2 regions of the Solibacillus sp. FSL K6-4121 genome follow, and region 1 is predicted to be linked to the other one. Evidence: riboswitches for the same ligand, from Rfam matches in the RefSeq annotation. Region 1 holds a riboswitch; the other holds the start of a gene.
The links. A riboswitch is a leader RNA that binds a small molecule or an ion and turns the genes downstream of it on or off. The one in region 1 is predicted to bind glycine.

Region 1 (11,191 bases):
GCGTTCTTGCAGCACGTGTCTCGTCTAGACGGTTAACAACTGTCGTATGAGGGGCTTCCTGAACTAACGCAGGATTATCTATTGTTTCTTGTGCGATTTGAATCATTGCATCACAGAATGCATCTAAAGTTTCCTTCGATTCTGTTTCAGTCGGTTCAATCATAATTCCCTCTTCAACATTTAATGGGAAGTACACTGTTGGTGGATGATATCCGAAGTCAAGCAGGCGTTTTGCAATATCCAGTGTTCGTACGCCTAATTTCTTCTGGCGACGCCCCGATAAAACGAACTCATGCTTACAATGACGGTTATAAGGTAAATCAAAATGCTCTTCTAAACGGCGCATCATGTAGTTTGCGTTTAGTACAGCATATTCTGTTACAGCCTTTAAGCCATCTGGTCCCATTGATCGGATATACGTATATGCACGGACATTAATGCCGAAGTTTCCGTAGTAAGGTTTCACACGACCGATTGATTGTGGACGGTTGTAATCGAAGTGGTATGTACCATCTTCTTTTTTCACTAATACTGGTTTTGGCAAGAATGGAATTAAATCCGCTTTTACCCCTACTGGACCTGAACCCGGACCACCACCACCGTGTGGACCTGTAAATGTTTTGTGTAAGTTTAAGTGAACACAGTCAAAGCCCATGTCGCCAGGACGTGCTTTACTCATAACGGCATTTAGGTTTGCACCATCATAGTAAACTTTTCCGCCAACACCGTGAACGATATTCGCCATCTCAATAATATTCTCTTCGAATAAGCCTAATGTGTTCGGGTTTGTCAGCATAAGCGCTGCTGTATCAGGACCGACAACACGTCGTAAATCTTCAAGATCAACTAAGCCGTCTTCACCTGATTTGATTGTGATTGTTTCAAAACCTGCAACTGTAGCAGAAGCCGGGTTTGTACCGTGCGCTGAGTCCGGTACGATTACTTTGTTACGGTGCCCTTCTCCATTTGCCTCATGGAATGCACGGATCATCATTAATGCTGTCCATTCACCATGTGCGCCTGCTGCCGGCTGTAATGTTACTTCATCCATACCTGTAATTTCCTGAAGGGATGTTTGCAGGTCATATAATAATTCCATTGCACCTTGTACTGTTGACTCATCTTGTAATGGGTGAACATTGGCAAAACCAGCATAGCGTGCAACCGTTTCATTGATTTTCGGATTGTATTTCATCGTACAAGAACCAAGTGGGTAGAAGCCTGAATCCACACCATGGTTACGACGGGAAAGTGCTGTATAGTGACGCATAATATCTAATTCAGAAACCTCAGGTAGCTCAGCTGCTTCTTGACGTACTAAATTTGATGGAATAAGCTCCTCAAGATCAAAATCAGGCACATCTAAAGGCTCTAAGTTGTAACCAATACGGCCTGGTTTTGTAATTTCGAAAATGAGTGTTTGGTTTTCGTTATTCATTATAAGCCCCCATTTCTGCAACTAGTGCATCAATTTCTTCTTTTGTACGTATTTCAGTAACAGCGATTAGTGCATGGTTTTCTAATTCAGGGTAAACTCGCCCTAAATCAAATCCACCGATGATGCCTTTTTCGATTAATGCTTTATTTAACTGTGTCACATTATGTTTTGTGTTTACTACGATTTCGTTGAAGTGTGCACCTTGATATACAACTTCGAATCCAGCTGCTTCAAACGCATTTTTTGCGTAACGTGTTTTCACGATATTTTGTTTTGCCATTTCCTGCATGCCTTGCTTTCCAAGTGCTGTCATTGCAACTGATGAAGCAAGAGCAAGTAACGCTTGGTTTGAGCAAATATTTGATGTCGCTTTATCACGACGAATATGTTGTTCACGTGCTTGTAATGTCAATACGTAACCTCTGCGTCCATCTTGGTCTACTGTTTCCCCAACTAAACGTCCCGGTACTTTACGCATCAATTTAGTCGTAACAGCGAAGTAACCGCAGTGTGGACCACCAAAAGCTTCGGAAATGCCGAATGGCTGTGCGTCACCAACTGTAATGTCCGCTCCTAATTTTCCTGGAGGTGTTAAAACGCCAAGTGCTAATGGATTTGCAGATACGATAAATAATCCTTTTGCATCATGTGTAATATCTGCAAGAGGTTGCAAGTTTTCAATTTGCCCGAAGAAGTTTGGATATTGCACGATAACGCCAGCTGTTTGATCGTCAATTAATCCTTTTAACGCTTCAACATCTGTTACACCGTCTTTTGTAGGGATTGTTACCACTTCAATTGATTGGCCGTATGCATACATCGTTACTACATCTTTATACTCTGGGTGTACTGCACCGGAAACTAAAAGCTTTTTACGGCGAGTATGGCCTGCAGCAAGCATTCCTGCCTCTGCTAACGCTGTACCACCATCATACATAGAAGAGTTTGCGATATCCATACCTGTAAGCTCGGCGATCATCGTTTGGAACTCAAAAATTGCTTGTAACTCACCTTGGGAAATTTCCGGTTGGTATGGCGTATAGGCTGTATAAAACTCTGAACGGGAAATAACATGATCAACAATTACAGGTTTGTAGTGATTATATACACCAGCACCTAAAAACGATACATTGCTAGCAGTATCTTTGTTTTTTGACGCCAGTTGCGATAATTCCTTCATTAAAGCTGCTTCTGATTTTGCAGGTTTAATATTGTAGTTTCCTTGGAAGCGAACTTTTTCCGGGATATCTGCAAAAAGTTCATCGATTGTAGCAACTCCGACGCGATCTAACATTTCTTGCTTATCTTGTTCCGTCATTGGTAAATAACGATGTTTCATTGTTAACCCTCTTTTCAAAAGTATTATTTTGTACGTTTATAAAACGGTTTTTCCACAATTACTGCTTTCGCTCTATTTTTACGAATTTCAACTTCTAACTCAGTTCCGACTTCAGCGAATTTTGCGTCAATTAAAGCTAGACCGATGTTGCGTTTTGTCATCGGAGATTGTGTGCCAGTTGTAACTTCTCCAATTTCAATACCATCTTTAAATACTTTATAGCCGGTACGTGGAATCCCTTTATCAATCATCTCAATACCTACTGATTTACGAGCTAGGCCTTTTTCTTTTTGATCAATTAATGCTTGTTGTCCGATAAATTGTGGTTCTTTAGCTAATTTCACTGCAAACCCAATCCCAGCTTCAAGTGGTGTAATCTCTTTAGACAGTTCCTGTCCGTATAATGGCAGGCATGCTTCAAATCGTAATGTATCGCGGGCACCTAAACCAGCTGCAACAACACCTTTGTCTTTACCTGTATCTAAAATTTTATTCCATAGTTCAATAATAGCTTCTGGTGTACCGTAAATTTCAAATCCATCTTCACCTGTATAACCAGAGCGAGATACGAGTACCGATTGTCCAGCTACATCGACATTGTCTTTAAATTTGAAATATTTAATCGCTGCTAAGTCTTCCGTCGTTAACGATTGCAGCAATTCCTCTGCTAATGGACCTTGTAATGCAATTTGAGCATAGTCATCTGAAGCGTTTGTTATTGTAACATTGCCTTCTACATGTTTTTGCAACCATTCGAAGTCTTTTTCAATATTAGAGGCATTGACACAAAGCAAATAGCGCTCATCTGCTAAACGATATGTTAATAAATCATCTACAACTCCACCGTCTTCGTAACATAGTGCACTGTATTGTGCCCCGCCAATTGCAATTTTGGAAATGTCATTCGTCAGCATTTTTTGTAAATATGATAATGCATCTGAACCTTCTACAAAAATTTCTCCCATATGTGAAACATCAAAAAGACCAGCACGGTTACGAACTGCATCATGTTCTTCTTTAATAGAAGAAAATTGTACAGGTAATTCCCACCCACCAAAGTCAATTGTTTTCCCACCATATTTTGCGTATTCATCAAATAGCGGTGTACGTTTTAATTCATTTGTCATGTCATTTCCTCCTTAAATTTTTTATGTTTTAACCATTGTAAAAATGTGACGGGGAATGATTAATTTGTACGGTACAGCTAGCTGCCTCTTTTTACTTTTAAATTGGAAAACGTATTTTTTTCCATAAAAAAAAGACAGACGAATCCCTTTTAATGGGATTCTCTGTCCTTGCACCTGAAAGTTACACCTAAATTTGATAGTCTATCACATTTTAGGCTTTCCCCTTTGGTGGCTGCCGGTAACTTGTACTACAACAGCACTCTCCAGAGTTGCGTCAAATACGAGTCTTTTTGCCTGAGAGATTCATAGCACCGCTATTTGCTCCTTCGGCGACGTGACATCACGTTCTCTCCCCGTATCATCATCCGCGCTAGTTTTTCAACTAATTTAAATTAACTGTACTCTTAGCAATATCCTAACATTGAATGTGTTGTAAACGCAATCTTTTTTTAATTTTACTTAATAAGCGAACATTTTTGCGCTTTTTTGAAAAATTATTCGCCTTTTAATCTATTCACTTGAAAAGCAATGTATTCAACTATTTGTCTTAAAGATCTACCTACTGTCAGTACTTGTATATGGCTTGCTTCCCGATAAGCCTTTCTACGGCTATGATACAGTTCTTCCAACTCTTGTTCTGTCTTTATTTGTACTATGGGACGATTTTTATCATTACGAATTCGCATATATATATCTTCGAATTTGGCGTCCAGGAAAAAGACTAGCCCTGTCTTTCGCATAATTTTACGATTTTCTCCATTAACGGCTACCCCACCGCCAGTCGAGATAATGCATGCTTCATCACGGAAGTTTTTTAAAAATTCCGTCTCTATTTTTCGAAAATGTGCTTCCCCGTATTGTTCAAAGATCTCTGGAATTGACATTCCTTGTTGCCGAACGATTTCATGGTCCATATCATAATAGGGCATCTTTAAGAAATAGCTTAATCTTCTGCCAATCGCACTTTTTCCGCATCCCATAAATCCAACTAAATATATTTTTCGCATGCTGTTCACCTTCTTCTAATTACGAACTACTTTTCCATAGCACCTCTATTTCAATATATTGAAAACTGGTTTTGTACTTAATGTGAAATTCCAATTTTTAATGCATTATTTACTACTACCTATTAACGATGCATAGGTGACTTTCACTTTAAGTATTTCTTACCCAACTTTTAATAATTGCCGAGATATTAACTTCTTTCATTTGAATTTTACACTGTCATTCCCCTCTATTTTGAGATATAGAAGACAATTGTTGAAAGAAGTCGAAACTTCAATGAGTATTTAGTATGTTTATCGTAGCACGAACGTAAATAGATTCCAATGAATTATAAAATTTTAATTGTGCAAAATACGCATTTGTATATAAAATGGCAGCTCCAGTAACGATGAATAATAAGAGAATTGCCAGCAAAAATAATGCCCCTTTTTCATTTTGGATCCAATGGTAACACGAGGGATCGTTCTCTTTCCGTTCCATCCTGCATCACCACTTTCATATTTAGATCATTGTCGATTCCTTCTAGATGCCAATTATCAACGAATGGCAATAGAATCTCATTGCCCCCTTTATTCGACCTTTTCCGTAAATGCAGCTCTGATTTATCAAATACAAATAACCTATCATTTGGGTCATTTAGCATTTCAAGCTGCAATGTGCTGGAATTATATAATCTTCCGGATGCCGAATTCATATTATATTGATGTAAATCATAGACGAAAAACTCCCAATTCACTTCATCCTTCATCTTCTGTATTTGCTGGATATCGTTTACCCAAATTAGGATTAGTAAGCTAATCGAAGCGAACAAACCGAAAACAGTTAACTGGAACAGACTTTCCAACAGTGTAAATCCTGCCTCATTTATCCGAGCTCGTTTCATATACATTGCTCCTCTTCCACCCCGTTGTTATCGAACAGAACACAAAGTTGCTGGCCATTATAGGTCCAATGAAAAACGGTTTGATCGATTTCTTGAGTACCGGCTGATTGACTGTATCTTTTATATTTTAACGCACCCATGAAGGCGACCTCAGCGGCATGGGTCTGCAATTTTTGATCTGCTATTTGCTGTTTCATATTATAAGTGAGTGGAATCATGGTTGAAGTCAGGAAAAATAAAATGACGACTGCCAACAGTGTTTCTACAAGCGTTAGGCCTCCCTGTGTCATGAAAAACCTCCTTTTCCAAAATTCTTGCTTTCCCAATATTCACAGAGTATTGATAACTCACATTTTCAAAATGGTACATAATTCGCCCAAACGCATGCGCATTTCCTTTCGTATTAAAGCTGAGCCTTGAGTTCGGGGTCGTTATAAATATTTCAATGTGACTAGGCACCATCTGCTCGTATATAACGCCCTCTCTATTCATTTCCCTTATACGAATTCTACGGCAATTGACGATTTCAAAACTATGTGGATTCTCTTTTTCAATTGAAATCAACTGTGTCATTCTTATTAATAGTTCATTTTGATTCATTAATTGTTTTTCGGTAAAATCCAACAATGGTTTATGTGAAAAAAAGAGAATTGCTGTACTTACCACCATAAAGATCGAGAGGACAACGAGCATTTCCAATAAAGTAAACCCTTTTTCATTCGTTAAAACTGTTCTTATTTTTAACTTCATTTATTATTACCGTGTTAGCTAGCTGCCCGAAGTCGAAGCTATCACTTTGCCATTCTCAATTTTAATTTGCGTATTATCAGGGCATCGTAAATCTTCTTCCATAACATAGTTCTCTTCTATTAAGTCTGATATGGAACTTGGATATTCTTTATGGTTCAACTTATACGCCTCCACTTGTCCTTGAAGCATTAAAACATAGGCATCACAGCCTTTTTCATCAATTGACGCGAAATGTTTGGAGACATTAGGAATGGTTACTAGAATCAATATAGAAATAATTAACAATACAACAAGCATTTCAACTAACGTAAATCCTTTTTCATTTTTCATCATCTCTTCCACCTCTTCTTAAATAAAATCAATTACATCATACATAGGAATTAAAATACTTAAATAAGCAGCAATGACACACATGGCAATAATGATAAAAAGTAATGGTTGAACAATTGCCAGTAACCGTTCTATAACTTTCTGCAGCTTTTCATCAAGAAGCTCACAATATAAAATCAGTTCCCGCCCCAGTAAACCACTAGCCTCACCGTGGGCAATAAAATGTTCAAACTTAGGATAAAAATAACCGACAAGTACAACAGAATGAGATAAAGAATCACCGATAAGAATACGTTCCTGTAACGTTTCGGCAATATAGGCTATTTGTTTCTGATGCTGCTGGGATTTCAAATGGTCAAATGCATCTTGAAGAGAAATTCCCGCGACCAAAAGATTACCTAAATGTCGTGAAAATTGTCTTGTTAATATCAATCGCCAAATTAGGCTGAAGAAAGGAAGCTTAAATAGCAGATGGAGTTGTATGTCGATGCGTTTCTTTCTTACATAAAAAATAAACGTTATCAGCAGACAGCATAAAAAAATACTAGCTGCTACGATATAGTCGGGCAAATGGAGGAAAAATGCAGACCATTGGATACTTGCTGATTCCTCAACTTGACCACGCGAAGCTACGACGGAAGCCATATTCGGCAAAAAATACGTACGGAACGCAAAAAACAGCAGTATTAAAAAGGAAAATAACACTATTGGATAAGAAATTACTTTTAACAATTTCAGTTTCGCTTGTTGTTGGAAGGTAAGTTGCTTTGATACTATTTCTATTGCTTCGCTCAATCTGCCGGTTACTTCGGCCATTTCTATTGATACTAAATACTGATTGTCCAACCGGAGGAACTGAAAAACTTGTGTCACATTCCCTCCATTGTGCAGGATATTTGATATTTCCTGTTGTACCGGTTCATAATGTTTCACATGATAAGGAAGCAGCATTTCTATACTATGGGCAAATGTATAGCCTTCATTTAATAATGTTGAAATGCGTTGAAGTAATGTAGGGAATTCGGAAGGCTTAATAATTGTTTTGTGAAATAACGGGGTGGTCGGTAGGTTTTTAATGAGAGATATATTCATAGCCTTCTCCTTTTAATAGTGCCTTTTGTCCAGCTATTGTTTGTTCATAAGGCAGTGTAAAACGATTGCCTTCTATTATAGATTCTATCGCCCGCTGTAATTGTTTATCTGTCAAAAATTCAAAAACTGCTTTATAGCCCTGTTCATCAGTTTCGATAAGACGCTGTGAAATGACGGCTTTAAGCATTTGCCTCATCTCTTCCAAAGAAACAGACAAATCCTGAAGCCGATATAAACAATTAACAGTATCTTTCGCATGAATTGTTGAGATAACTAAATGCCCTGAAAATGCGGCTTCCATCGCAACCTTCGCTGTTTCCTGATCACGGATTTCTCCAAGCATGATGACTTCAGGTGAATGTCTCAATACTGCCTTCAAACCGGCTGAATACGTAATACCAGCCCGTTCATTAACTTGAATTTGCAGCAGATGATCCTGTGTACTTTCCACCGGGTCTTCAATTGATATAACATGTCGTGAAAGATGCTGAGCACAGTATTGCAACATTGAATATAAAGTGGTCGTCTTTCCACTGCCAGTCGCCCCACTAATCAATATTAACCCGCTATCCATACGGGCCAGCCTATCTAGCTGTCGAACACTCTCATGGAAATGACATAATGTTTTTAAGGGGACTGTGTGATTTTGACGCAATAAACGAATTGCCAAGCTCTCTTTGTAAAAACTGGAAGGTAATGTAGAAATTCGGAATGCATACATCGATTGGCCGATAAATTTTTGAAACGCACCACTTTGGGGTTTTCGCCTTTCACTAATATCGAGGGATGACAAAAATTTAAAGTAGGAAATCATTCGTAAGGCGAGATCATTGGGAATTTCATTAGTCTTTTCAAACCGGCCATACTTTCTGAGCAATACATCAAAACACTCTTCTCTTGGAATTAAATGAATATCCGTTGCATCAAGCTTTGCTGCATTCGACAATAGCTCTAAACATTTTTGTTCAATTATAGATTGCTGTTCGATAATAGTCACCTCTTTTAACTTGATATCTTTTATCTATTTATATTATAAAACCGACTATACAAAATTAATAGAAATGGTGAAATAATTTCTTTTTAAGGTATTTTTTGTATGAATATTAACAATTTCAATGGCATTTCATGTAGAATAATAGAAAAGTAGGCAATTTTATATTATATTTAGCTTGATGGAGGTGGAAAAATGCTACATCCTATTAAAATTACTAGTACATTGGCAGATGAAACTCGCTTTTCCATTTATGAGTATATGTTACAGTACAAACAATTTGTATCGGTTCAGGAAATTGCTGAACAGTTTAACATTCATTCAAATGTGGCACGTTTACACTTAACAAAGCTGTCGGAAATCGATGCAATTTCAGCGGAATATTTAAAAACTGGAAAAGGTGGACGGCCTGGACGAGTTTATAAAGTTAATGATGAAGGTATTAACCTAAGCTTCCCTAGACGAGATCCTGCTTCCCTCATCAGATGGTCACTCGAACTTATATATGAACTAGGTGACGAAGCATTGGGCAAAGCGCGGGAAATTAGTTATGAGGATGGAAAACAGTCTATGCAGGAAATGCTCGATGATATAAAAAGGAAATCCCCTTTAACTTTCGAAGATAAAATTGCCTTGTTAACAAAAAGCGCAAAATTAATCGGCTATGTTCCTGAAGTTATTGAAAATGAACAAACAAAATCAATTATATTTTCAATTTTCAACTGTCCATTCCATAACCAATTAGAAAAACACGGAAATATTGTATGCCAACTTCACGAATCTTACTTAAAAGGACAAGTTGATATATTGTTTGGCAAAAATGAAATTTCTCAAGTAGAAAGTATGATGAATGCGTGTTCGTTCTGTAAATATAAAATCTCTGTTCACAATTAATGGCAAAAATCACGCGATTGTCACAACTCTTCCATAACTTCCAGTTTACATTATTAAGAAACTTGATTTATAATGGTTAAGAGATTACTCTATTTTTTTGCAAAAGGAGGGAAATTCATGAGCAATATGTATAAAGTTATGGCATTCTGGACTGCTATTTTCGCCGTTATGTTCTACCTTGGTGGTATGAACGAGGTTTCGCTATTATTCGTAGGTAATACAGGTTTATTCTTATTATTAGGCTTCTTAAATCTTTCAGAACGCATGTACATGTACATTTTCGGAGCATATTTAACAGTATTCTTCGCCGGATTCACATATTATACAACTTTCATCCACACACCTGGTGGTGGACACTAAAAAAACGACCTGCTCTTAGTTTAAGAGCGGTCGTTTTTTTATATTAATTTAAATCGTACTATATATAGAAAATACGCTTAAAATCCGTTTAAAAAAGGATTCGAACTCATTTCTGCTGCAGGAGTTGTATATTCTCCATGCCCCGGATATATAATAGTATCTTCAGGTAAAGATAATAATTTCTCATGTATTGATTTAAGTAATACTTCCATTGAACCACCAATTAAATCTGTTCGACCGATACTTTGCTCAAATAACGTATCCCCTACAATAGCAAAGCCATCTTCTTTAAAAATAAAAGAAATACTACCTGGTGAATGCCCTGGTGTATGTACAACGTCAATTTTAAATTCGCCAATTGCCAGCTCACCTTCTTTACGAATAACGTGCGCTTCATCAGGTTTCCCCACTATATAATTTGGTAACTCCGCATATTTTCCTGAACCGTTTTTCAACGGATCTGCTAACCAATCAACTTCCTTTGCGTGTACATATAGCGGTATATTGTACATTTCTCTTATAGCATCCACTGCACCGATATGATCAAAATGTGTATGTGTCAATAAAACCGCTAAAGGTCTTAATCCGTTTTTTCGTATCTCACCAATAATACGTCCTGCTTCTTCACCAGGATCAAAAATCAGACAATCTTTCTCCTTATTGCTTACAATGTAACAATTTGTTTGAACTGGCCCTAAACTATATTTTCTTATATTTAACATCTAATCACCTCAATTCTCATTATACATTTTTTCTTCTTACTAGATAGAGAAAACTAACGTTCAAACAAACGTCATTTTTAGTTCTCGACAAACGAATTGGAAACCTTTACAATAAAAGAGGAATATTGTTGCGACATTTTTTGGAATGTCTTAAAGGAGTGTCAATTTTTTATGAACTTATTAATGGTTATTTTTGGTCTAGTTGCAATTCTTGGCGTAGTTGGCATATTCCAATCAATCAAAGAAAAAAACCTTTTAGC
Region 2 (11,191 bases), 730 kb from region 1:
TCATTATAATGGGATATCCATTTCTCATTCGCTTCAATACGGTCTTCTTTCGTAGCCGAATCAACGCTGTAATATTTGTTCATACCTGTAACAAATGCAAGCAATGCGAGTAAAATCCCTAGCATGATCCAAGCATTTTTTTGTGACCACATTTTGATCCATTCATTTTTAACGTATTGCATCGATTGCACCTCCACCTGTCATCTCGATAAATTGATCCTCAAGATTTTTTTGAATTGGTTGAATTGTGTATAGATCAATTCCGGATTCAACTAACTTGCGGACGAATGCAGGGACTTCTTCTTTTGTTAAATTAACAACGTAGCCACCGTTTACTTTATATACTGGTTCTTCAAATAATCCAAGAAGCTGCTCTGGCTGGCCCACTTCAATGTAATATTGCGCAGCAACCTGTTGCTCAAGCTCTCGAATGTCGATCAGTTCCCCGTTTTGAATGATGGCGATACGGTCTACCATTAGTTCAATCTCCGATAAAAGGTGACTCGATACAACAATTGCGACATTATCTTCTGTAGCTATTTTCCGTAAATACATACGGAACTCTCGAATACCTGCCGGGTCCAAGCCATTTGTAGGCTCATCCAATATTAAAAACTTCGGACGATGCAACATTGCCTGTGCCAACCCTAGTCGCTGACGCATCCCTAATGAATACGTCTTTACTTTCTCATGGATCCGATTTTGCAATCCTACTTGCGCCACCACTTCATCGATACGCTCTTTCGTTACACCTTTATGCATACGCGCAAAGTGCTGCAAGTTTTTGTAGCCGGACATAAATTTATACATTTCCGGATTTTCAACGATTACCCCTATTTTACTAATGGCCTTTTCATAGTCTTTCGATAGTGTATGACCATCAATAATTACCTCACCTTCTGATGGGTACATTAAGCCTGTCATCATTCGAATCGTTGTCGTTTTACCTGCCCCGTTTGGACCTAAAAATCCTGTTATTTGCCCCGGATGAAAATCCAGGTTCAAGTTTTTAATAATATGCTTCCCTTTGATCTTTTTGTTCAAATTCTTAATTTCAACAATGGGTTTCGTCAATTGCCCACACCTGCTTTCCTTAACTATGTAAGTATTTATAAAAAAGATAACAGTTACTATACTTGTTAAATACCAAAAAAGTTTCATTTTTCCATAATAAAAACCTCATCACATAAATGATGAGGTCCATTTTTCTTTATTTATCCTCGCCTACCCAATCTTCTGCCATTAAACCATAAACTGCGTGATCGACATAATGATCGTATAGCCATTCCGCCTGACGAATCGTTCCTTCGTGCATAAAACTTAAACGCTCAGCAATGTGGCGGCTCTTCTTATTATCGACTGCAGCATGAATTTCTACCTTCTGAAGCTTATATTCGTGGAAGGCAATATCTATAATCCCTTTTACAGCGCGTGTCATAATGCCTTCACCTTGAAATTTTTCATCTAGAAAATAGCCAATCTCGCATTTTTTCAGCGACCAGTTAATCGTATTTATTGAAACTTTCCCGACAAATTGTCCTTTATAAAAAATCGCTGTGTCCAGACCTTCACGCTTTGCAAACTTTTCCAAATTCATTGCCGCAAAGGCACGCGTATCTTCCACAGTTTTTGTATTGTCTACCCAACCAAGCCACCCACGCAAATAACTGCGGGAACGGTCAATGAATGCAAAAATTTCCTCTGCATCATTTTGCGTAATTAACTTTAATTGTATTTCATTATCCACTTCATAATAAAACATACGATCTCTCCTATCTAATCTCCCAATAAAAACAAAACTATCTTTTTTATTTCCTTATCATATAAGAGCAGGGTTATATTATGCAATTAAATAACGCAATATTTTATACATTTGTGTAAGTCCGATTATTTAGAGCTGCTCACAATCATTATTAATCCAAAAATTCACAATATTTCATAACTTAATTTTGATAAAATAGAGTAAGAGGTGTTCCATATGGATAAACAACAACAATCATGGGGTAAGCTTTTAAAATACTACAGACAGAAAAAGAAACTAAAACAAGATGAAGTAGCAACAGGGTTATGTACACCTTCCTACTTAAGCCGCATTGAGAATGGCATTGTCATTGCAGAATATGCCTTGTATGAACAGTTATTTGCAAAATTAAACATAGATTTTTCTAGCCTTCAGCACGATATTTCCGAGCATACAGCCTTTATGGAAGCTGTGTACGAAAAGCTTTTATCGAATGGTGCTATTGCAGAAAGTGATAGAGAGCTATTAACGACGCTCATGCAAAATGAATATTCCGTTGAACTTCAAATCACCGCCAAGCTTATTTACAGTCGATATTTGTATTCCATAAAAGAAGATATGGATGCAAGAAAGCTTTTGAATGAAATCAAACCTGTTGTCAGTTGGAAAAAAGATCGTATTACTGAGTTATTTGTATCCATTACAGCGTTTGGACATTTATCCTTTATGGAATTTGACCTTTTAGCTAAAAAAGAACAGCAGGAGCAGCATGCGCAATATTTATCCAACGCACATCCTTTTGAGCTTGCCAATTATCATTATCATATCGCCTTTGCGAACCACCGCAGCTACCAATTTCAAAAGGCTCTGCAACATATCGAGCTTGCAGCACACTATTTCACGCATCAGTTTAAACCATTATTTCAATTAAAGCTGTACTCGATGAAGGGCGTTATTTTTAATGATCTCCACCGTTACCGCGAAGCATTACAGGAATATGAGGCGGGTATTGAGCTACTGGAAAATGTCGAATCGATTCAAACACCGATGCAGTGGAGCTCGCTTCATAATAACATTGCCTACTGTTATGAATGCCAACAGGATTTCCAAAAAGCCAGTAAGCATTATGAGACCGCTAATCAATATGATGAAGATCTGCATTCCGTTATTAACTGGATGCGCACCTGTTTTCAAAATAAAGATTTCACGCAATTAGAAAAGCTCTTCCACCGTTATGAGGAACAGCGGTTTTCAATCCAGCACCACATTCATCAGCGAAAGCTTTTACAATATGCAGTTCAGCAGGAGCAGACCATTCACGGCCTAAAAGATCTGGAAGAACAGGCTTTTTTGCATTTCAATGAAGAGCAGTACTATGCGTTAATACTTTTTTATGCCCCTTTATGGGGACAGTTTTACGAACAGCTCCATGCCTATAAGCATGCTAGCCAATGCTATAAACAAGCTTTATTTGCAAGTGAAAAAGTACGACAACGAATGAGTAGCTAAGAGGTGGTTGTATGGAGTTAAGAAAAGAGTATTTTTATTTATGGTTTGGATTTGGTGTATCCAAGTTAGGGAGCTGGATTTATTTAATTGCACTTAATCTAACTGTTTGGCATTTAACAGAGTCTCCTGCAGCCGTTGCAGGTATTTATATCATTGGTCCAATTGCCCGAATCCTTTGCAGCTTTTTTGCCGGCTCTATAGTAGACCGGTCCAATAAAAGGACGATTCTTATATTCAGTGATTTATTCCGCGCAGGGATTGTTTGTATGATGCCGCTGCTTACGGAAATTTGGCTAATTTACTGCTTCATATTTCTTGCTAATATTGCAGTATGTTTTTCCAATCCGAGCACTACCTATATGATTACAAAGCTTGTACAGCCAAATGATCGTCTACGCTTCAACTCTATTAACGCTATGCTTGGCTCCGGTAGTTTTATGGTTGGTCCTGCCTTAAGTGGAGCCATCATTGCCTTTAGCAGTACATTTACTGCGATGTTGGTAAACGCATGCATGCTTCTTTTTAGTGCATGGATGATGTACTTACTGCCAAATGTTCAAGGTGAAATGACGAAACTCTCAAAGACGATTACCCCTGCCATTATTCGGGATGACATTTATATCGTCTGGAAATTCATTCGAGAGAAAAAAGCGATTTTATACTTTTTTGTGTTATATTCAACTGCTCTCATGATCTGTTATTCACTTGATTCACAGGAAATGTCATTTTTAAAGGATTTTCATAAAGTGTCGGATACTGCATACGGCATCATTGTTGGATTGACTGGAATTGGTGCAATCGTTGGTGGTTTTATGGCTGCTAAATATGTCAAAAAATTATCACTCATTTCATATATTGGAGCAGGCTTTTCTTTAACATTAGTATGTTATTTTGTGTTTTATTTTTCATCGAATCTGATATTGGCCATTGCTTCGTTCATTTTACTTGGATTATTTATGGCATTTAGTAATGCGGGCTATGCAACATTTTATCAGCAAACGATTCCTACTGAAATTATGGGTCGGTTTGGCAGTACGTTAGGTTTAATCGAAAGTGTGATGCAAATCGTGTTGACACTGGTTATTGGTGTTTTAGCTGAAATCTATTCCATCCAGCTGATAACAAGTTTATTTGCTTTTATTGGTGTCTTAATGGCCTGTCTTGTGTACGTTTATTTACTAAGAAATTCAATGTTATTCTTACAGGAGGAGTTAAAATGATTACTTATGAAGCAGTTTGTTTTTGCTGTAAACAGCCTTTTTTATTGGTGGAAGGCACAACAAAATACCAAAAGTATAAACGGAATATGCGTGGCAAGTTTTCCTGTGATAGTTGCGACGATAAAATCCATATGGAGGCACGGAAAAATTTACTGGGGAAACTGCGGTAGATATTCGCCAGTTTTATCGGGTTATTCGCCACTTTTATGCAGATATTCGTCACTTTTCCTCTCTTAATCGTCACTCTTCATTTGACATTCGCCACTTTGACCCCGTTATTCGTCAATCATCAAAAAAAGGCGCCTCGCACATGCGGAGCGCCTTCCTTATATTTATTTTTTCCGAATTGCATATAAAACAAATAGCAAAATAAACCATAATGGCGTCAGCATAAGAGAAGTTCTTGTAGCCTCTGAAATCGCCATAATAATTAATAGAAAGAAGAAAAAGGCTAAAACCAAATAGTTCACAAACGGCGTTAATGGTGCTTTAAATATCGATTTCGCATGCAAATCCGGGTGGCGCTTTTTGTAAATGATATGCGAGATTAAAATAATGCTCCACACCCAAATAAAGCAAATCGCGCTGATTGTCGTTACAATGCTAAAGGCATCATCCGGCATCAGATAGCTAAGCAGCGCACCGATTGATACGACGATTGCAGAAAATAATAATCCGTTTTGCGGAACGGCATTTTTATTTAATTTACCGAAAGATTTCGGAGCCTGTTCCCCTTTACTTAAACTAAACAGCATACGGCTTGTTGAGAACATCCCACTATTTCCTGCAGAGGCAGCTGATGTTAATACGACAAAATTAATAAGTCCTGCCGCAATCGGAATACCGACTAAAGCAAATACTTGAACGAACGGTGAGCTTGTAGCACTTAACGTATCCCAAGGGTTAATCGTTAAAATAACAAATAGCGCACCTACGTAAAACAGTAATATACGGATCGGTATTTTATTAATGGCCGATGGTATATTTTTTTGCGGATTTTCCGTTTCAGCAGCTGCTACCCCTACTAATTCCACTCCAACAAATGCAAAGACAACCATTTGGAAAGCCATAAGGAAGCCAAATGCTCCGTTCGGGAATAAACCGCCATGCTCCCAAAGATTAGATACGGCAACTTTTCCAGCATCTGTTTCAAATCCAATGATGAGTAATACAATCCCGATTGCAATAAGTGCAATGATCGTAATAATTTTTATAAGAGCAAACCAAAATTCCAGTTCACCGAATAATTTTACAGTCAATAAATTTAAGATTAGTAAGACTACTAAACAGGCAATGGCCGGCACCCATTGAGGGATATCAAACCAGTATTGTGTATACATTCCGACCGCTATAATATCTGCCATAGCCGTCATAATCCAGCAGAACCAATATGTCCAGCCAGTAACGTACCCTGCCCAATCTCCTAAATATTCTGTAGCGAACTCTGTAAATGAAGCATAGCCCCCTTTTGATAATAGGAGCTCTCCAAGTGCCCGCATGACGAAAAATAAAGCTATCCCTACGATTAAATACCCGATGATTATTGATGGTCCTGCAAGTGAGATCGCTTTTCCTGATCCTAAAAATAGACCTGTACCGATTGTTCCGCCAATCGCAATTAGTTGTACATGCCGATTTTTAAGATCGCGCTTTAGTTCATGTTGTTCCAAAACGAATTCCTCCAAAGGATAAGTATTTTGTCTGCCACAAGGACAGCGCAAAATAATAGGTAAATGTTCGCGGTTCATCCAATCATGTTTTCTGAAAATTAAAAAAGGAACTGATAATTCACCAGTTCCTGTAGATAAGAATAATAACGTCCCTTATTATTCCTGTCTTCTGTCCTTTTGCCTGAGATAATGAACCCTTCGGCGACGCGGTACACGCGCTCTCTCCAGAAACTGCTCCCGTCAGTAGTGCTATCCACGACGATCTTCGCTTGATATGTATGTAATTAATCCCTATTTGTTGTCAGCAACCCCCAACTCCAAACAGGTCGCTCACGATACTATTATTGTACAATAATTAATACTAACAACTATTTTGTGTTGTTACAATGGTTACAAAATAAAATTAAATCGAAACAAGCAATTTATCAATGTTTCCACTATTTTGTAAACGTGTTACAGAATTTTTATCCTTAAAAAAGTATCACACTGAAAATAATGAATATTTATTTTCATTGGGTATTTTAAGGATTTGTAGCTTTATTTTTATGTAAAAAAACCCCTCCATTAATCGATTTAAATAGTCGATTAGTGGAGGGGTATTATATTTAGGAATGTATGTTCTATTTATAGTGCTCGTCAAATAAAAGTAGTATTTACTCGTTTTTCATATTATTAGTATATCAAATTTTTTTATTAAAGTCTATATTTTCCATATTTTTAATTCTAAAATAAACCCATCGGCCGAAATAAATCAATGAGGTATTATATGGTTAAAAAAAATATATGGACACGCAATTTAAAGGTAAGACTTTGTGGAGAAACAATCTTTAATTTATTTTATTGGATGTATTTCCCCTTCATTGCGATTTACTTTAGTCAATCATTGGGATTGGCTTTGGCAGGTGCACTGATGATGGTTCCACCAGTTCTCAGCCTAATTACCGGACTCATAGGAGGTTCATTTGCAGATAGATTTGGACGAAAAAGAGTAATGCTCTGGGGCGTTGGTATTCAGTTTACTATGTTTATTCTATTTGCTACGTCTAGTATAATTTGGCTCGATTATTTTGCTTTTTTAGGAATTACAATAGGAAAGGGTCTATATAAACCGGCAAGTGATGCGATGGTTGCAGATACAGTTTCAGCAGAATATAGAAAAGAAGTATTTGCCACATTTTTAACAGGAAGTAATTTAGGGGCAGTTATAGGACCTATCTTAGGTGCATGGTTATTTTTTGATTACCGTGATTTGCTACTATGGAGCTGCGCTATTGTACTGATGATTTTCTTTTTATTTATCTATTTTTGGTTAGAAGAAACGCTAACTTGGACTTCAAATGAAGGTTTATTTTCACCAATAAAACAATTAAAAGACTACATTATCATACTAAAGGACAATAAATTTGCTTATTATTTATTGGCAGGAATTTTCTCTGTTATTGCGATTATGCAATTAGATTTATACTTATCAGTTTATATTTACGATTACGTACCAAATCAGACAATCGTTTCATTTATAAACTTCGAGCTTTCCAGTAAAGACGTATTAGGTTATATGTTAGGACTAAATGGTATTTTATTTGTACTATTTGTTCTACCTATTACCAAATGGTTAAAAGGTTGGAGCGATAAGCATGTGTTTATTTTAAGCTGTCTATTAGCAGGCTTTGGTATGTTTGCAGTTGGTTTTACAACAAATATATGGATGTTGTTATTTCTAACGATTATATTTACTTTTGGTGAAATTGTAAGAGCGTCTGTTCTATACAATTTTGTGAGTGAATATGCCCCCGAAAATGCAAGAGGACAGTATATGGCTGCATCTAACATGCAATTTACAATTGGACGTTTGTTGGCACCATTCACAGTTATTTTAGCAGCCTTTTTTGGACCACTAATAATTTTCAGTATTATTTTACTATGTGCGTTTATTAGTCTAGTTTTTTATATCAAGCTTTATTGAAGAGAGAGATTAACAATCCCTTTGAAATATTGATGTGTTATTCTTTTGGGAGTTATACTTTTAAATTAATTATAAAGAAATGAGATTTGGATAAGATTTTCACCCATAGAAAAAAAACTCTCACCTAACGAAATAAAATTCATTTCCTCTCAAATTTTTGTTTTTATATTAATATTTAGTTTAATCGCCATAACATAGGGTTGATTTTCTAATAATTTTCCAATTGATTCGTGGGCTATGAAAAGACAGTGCTAAAGCCGCGTAACGCGTTTATTGCCGTATGTGAGGCCTATCAATCCGGAAAATTTAATCTTGAAGCGTCCGTCCAACTTCGAGTTAAGTGCCTTATTTAAAATTTTCAGTGCCCCCCTAAAATAAGGGTAAATTTTTCCCTTATTTAAAGTATATAGCTCATTTAGGGGTAAATAAGGGAACGTTTTACCGTTATTTTAAATAAAATTCTGAAATTTCATGTTTTTTAAGTCAATAACGGACTTTTTTCCCTTATTTTTACTATTTTTTATGTCATTTTCGAAATAACGGAAATTCCTTCCGCTATTTATCTCATTACGCAATTCAATTTACAAAAGCTTTGTAGTCACGTCGCCCGGAATGTAGTACAACGGACAGCTTCAACGCGTTTTCACGTAGCAAATCTTATTTTTTCAATTTTGTCATCCCCAACTTATGGTGATTTAACTTATTTATTTGGGGTAGGATGAAAATTTTAGCGATTTCTTCAAGTTTTACGGAAGGAACTTATTCCCATTTTATACGTATTAAAATAAAGGACGAAACGCTTTTTAATGGAGGGACAACTTTGAAACAATTAATTTTATTGATCGGATCTTGTTTGATTTTATCAGGATGCGCAGGATTAGCAGATTATACAATTTCATTGGAGAATGGTTATCGAATTGATAGACTTTCAGCTCATCAAATTCAAATATACGGAGAAGAACCAGTAAATGATGGAAAGGAAAATACAATAAACTATTTGTATGTACCAGCTGAAGTGACTGCTGTATGGTGTAATGAACAGTATATTATCGCAAAACAATTGCACTTAAAGTCAAACGGACGAGGGATAGAAGAACCTCCAAAAAAACCTAGTGATGCCGAGTATTCTTATTGGATAATTGAAATGAATAAAAACGAAGTAAAGGGTCCCCTATCATTAAAAGAATTGAAAGGGAACAATAATTAAATAAGATTGTGAACAACCGACTGAAATTTTTATTATTCTAGAGCTTTATTTAAGCACGCTTTTGTATAAGTACAAATTTTTACAACCTATTTCCATATTTCATCTAATTTATCAGCATAGAAATTGATAGCTTTTTTATAACTCAGTATTTCAGAGTCTGCAGTGGTATCTAGCAGGCATTTCAATAAAATTTCCATCGCTTTTCTATGATCGTTTAAATTATACAGAGTCATAGAATAAAACACTTGAATTGCTCTGTTATTTGGAAATAATTCGATTCCTTTTAGAAATGTATTTTTTGATTTTTCGTATTCCCCTAATGTTCTATATGTACTTCCAAGTCCCAATATTGCTCCTTCTAGATCTTTACCAGATAACCCTAACTTAATAGCCCTTTCATAAAAGGGAACTGCTTTTGATTCTTCTCCTAAAATATCAAAACTCCAAGCACATTGATAGTTAACCAATGCATTATCAGGGTATTCCTCAACTATTTTCAAAAGTAATTGATTAGATTCTTTCTTTTTATTATCTTTTCGTAATTCAAGTGCTCTTATAAGCTTTTCTTCTTTCAATGTAAATAACCTCTTTTCATACATTCCTTCTTTCACTAAACTACACAATTATTAGAATTATAACCTTTCTAAAGCGTTATTGAAGAGACCCCATATTAGTTAGACGCATCTTTGCCTTTACGACTTAATCCAAAAATTGCACATGCGTAAATAAAAATGCCACTACATAACCACATCATCAATCCATCATATTCACCGTTTAAAAAAGTTACGTTTATTAATATAAATAATTGCATTAAACAAATTGAAATAAATAAATATAAAGAAGTTTTCATACTAGATACCTCCAAATTAATTTTATTTTAATCCTTGTAAATGTCTTTAAGGAGATGACTGGCTTTCTATTGTATCGTCACATAAGATTAAAGGTAACTTTAAATTAACATATTTTACCTATAATTATAATGTTAACATGCATTAAACAAATCCCCCATCAAGACATAGTTACCGTAGAAATCAATTCTTCATTTTTTACTTGTAATATGTATTTCGATAAAACGTAATCTCTCCCACCATTTTCTTCATACCATTTTTTTATTTTATTTACATGATTGAGATCTGCTTTTATTTTCGTTTCGATTTCAATATAAGCTTCATAGTTATCATATTCCCAAATAGCAAAAATTTCTGTAGTATGATCATCATTTGGTTTCATCCACCTGCCAATAAGCCGACTACCATGGCTCAGTTGATTAGGTAAATTCGTTTCATTAAAGTGATGATTAAATCGATCTACAAATTCATTTTTTACAACGTAATATTTTCTACGATAGAACATTTAGAATACCCTCCTTCTAAAAAGTAAGTTAAACCTCCTCAATTTTAAATTCCTATGCAATGAATTTTGCAAACCAAGCTACATAATGCGCTCCTGGAATAAATAGGAGTTGGGCAAATAACGTCCCTAAAAGTCTTGAACTCATCATCATAACCGAAGCTCTTTTCAAATCAGAATAATTCCCTTTTTTATTAATGACATCATCAGCCAAAATAGATATTTTAGGGTCAATAAATATAATTAATAACATTGTGGCTATACCGTTGATTAATCCCGAAGCCATAATTGCCGTTGTTTTGTATTCAGGAACCAATAAGCTAGCATATAAAGCCGATAACACCCCTATTGTATAAACAGCCGTAATGACAATATTAATCATAAATAGCTTTATTGGAATATCTCGTATCCCTATTCCTCGTAAATATGACAGGCTTGGCTTGCGTAAATGTTTGAATGTCCTACTTATATAGTCGAATGTAATACCTTTTTTCAATAAAGCTGGGATTGAACCCCTTTCACCAGCCAAAT

Region 2: it holds a riboswitch for glycine, as region 1 does, so the genes downstream of both, MHH95_RS12090 (amino acid permease) here and gcvT (glycine cleavage system aminomethyltransferase GcvT) in region 1, are expected to answer to the same signal.

What each region holds. Positions count from the first base shown of each region.
Region 1 is NZ_JBBOCS010000002.1:1,243,083-1,254,273, forward strand. It holds gene gcvPB (aminomethyl-transferring glycine dehydrogenase subunit GcvPB) at 1-1,438, opposite strand, end outside; gene gcvPA (aminomethyl-transferring glycine dehydrogenase subunit GcvPA) at 1,431-2,777, opposite strand; gene gcvT (glycine cleavage system aminomethyltransferase GcvT) at 2,801-3,904, opposite strand; glycine riboswitch at 4,177-4,269, opposite strand; gene MHH95_RS15915 (shikimate kinase) at 4,399-4,911, opposite strand; gene comGF (competence type IV pilus minor pilin ComGF) at 5,340-5,792, opposite strand; gene MHH95_RS15925 (pilus assembly FimT family protein) at 5,789-6,082, opposite strand; gene MHH95_RS18655 (prepilin-type N-terminal cleavage/methylation domain-containing protein) at 5,991-6,542, opposite strand; gene comGC (competence type IV pilus major pilin ComGC) at 6,561-6,872, opposite strand; gene comGB (competence type IV pilus assembly protein ComGB) at 6,891-7,964, opposite strand; gene comGA (competence type IV pilus ATPase ComGA) at 7,945-8,961, opposite strand; gene MHH95_RS15945 (helix-turn-helix transcriptional regulator) at 9,151-9,849, shown strand; gene MHH95_RS15950 (DUF2626 family protein) at 9,967-10,209, shown strand; gene MHH95_RS15955 (MBL fold metallo-hydrolase) at 10,287-10,931, opposite strand; gene MHH95_RS15960 (DUF2759 domain-containing protein) at 11,103-11,191, shown strand, end outside.
Region 2 is NZ_JBBOCS010000002.1:515,924-527,114, reverse strand. It holds gene MHH95_RS12120 (ABC transporter permease) at 1-182, opposite strand, end outside; gene MHH95_RS12115 (ABC transporter ATP-binding protein) at 169-1,074, opposite strand; gene MHH95_RS12110 (GNAT family N-acetyltransferase) at 1,211-1,762, opposite strand; gene MHH95_RS12105 (helix-turn-helix domain-containing protein) at 1,979-3,250, shown strand; gene MHH95_RS12100 (MFS transporter) at 3,262-4,470, shown strand; gene MHH95_RS12095 (hypothetical protein) at 4,467-4,640, shown strand; gene MHH95_RS12090 (amino acid permease) at 4,803-6,140, opposite strand; glycine riboswitch at 6,300-6,378, opposite strand; gene MHH95_RS12085 (MDR family MFS transporter) at 6,907-8,103, shown strand; gene MHH95_RS12080 (DUF3997 domain-containing protein) at 8,924-9,310, shown strand; gene MHH95_RS12075 (tetratricopeptide repeat protein) at 9,397-9,909, opposite strand; gene MHH95_RS12070 (hypothetical protein) at 9,981-10,160, opposite strand; gene MHH95_RS12065 (NIPSNAP family protein) at 10,319-10,663, opposite strand; gene MHH95_RS12060 (lipid II flippase Amj family protein) at 10,716-11,191, opposite strand, start outside.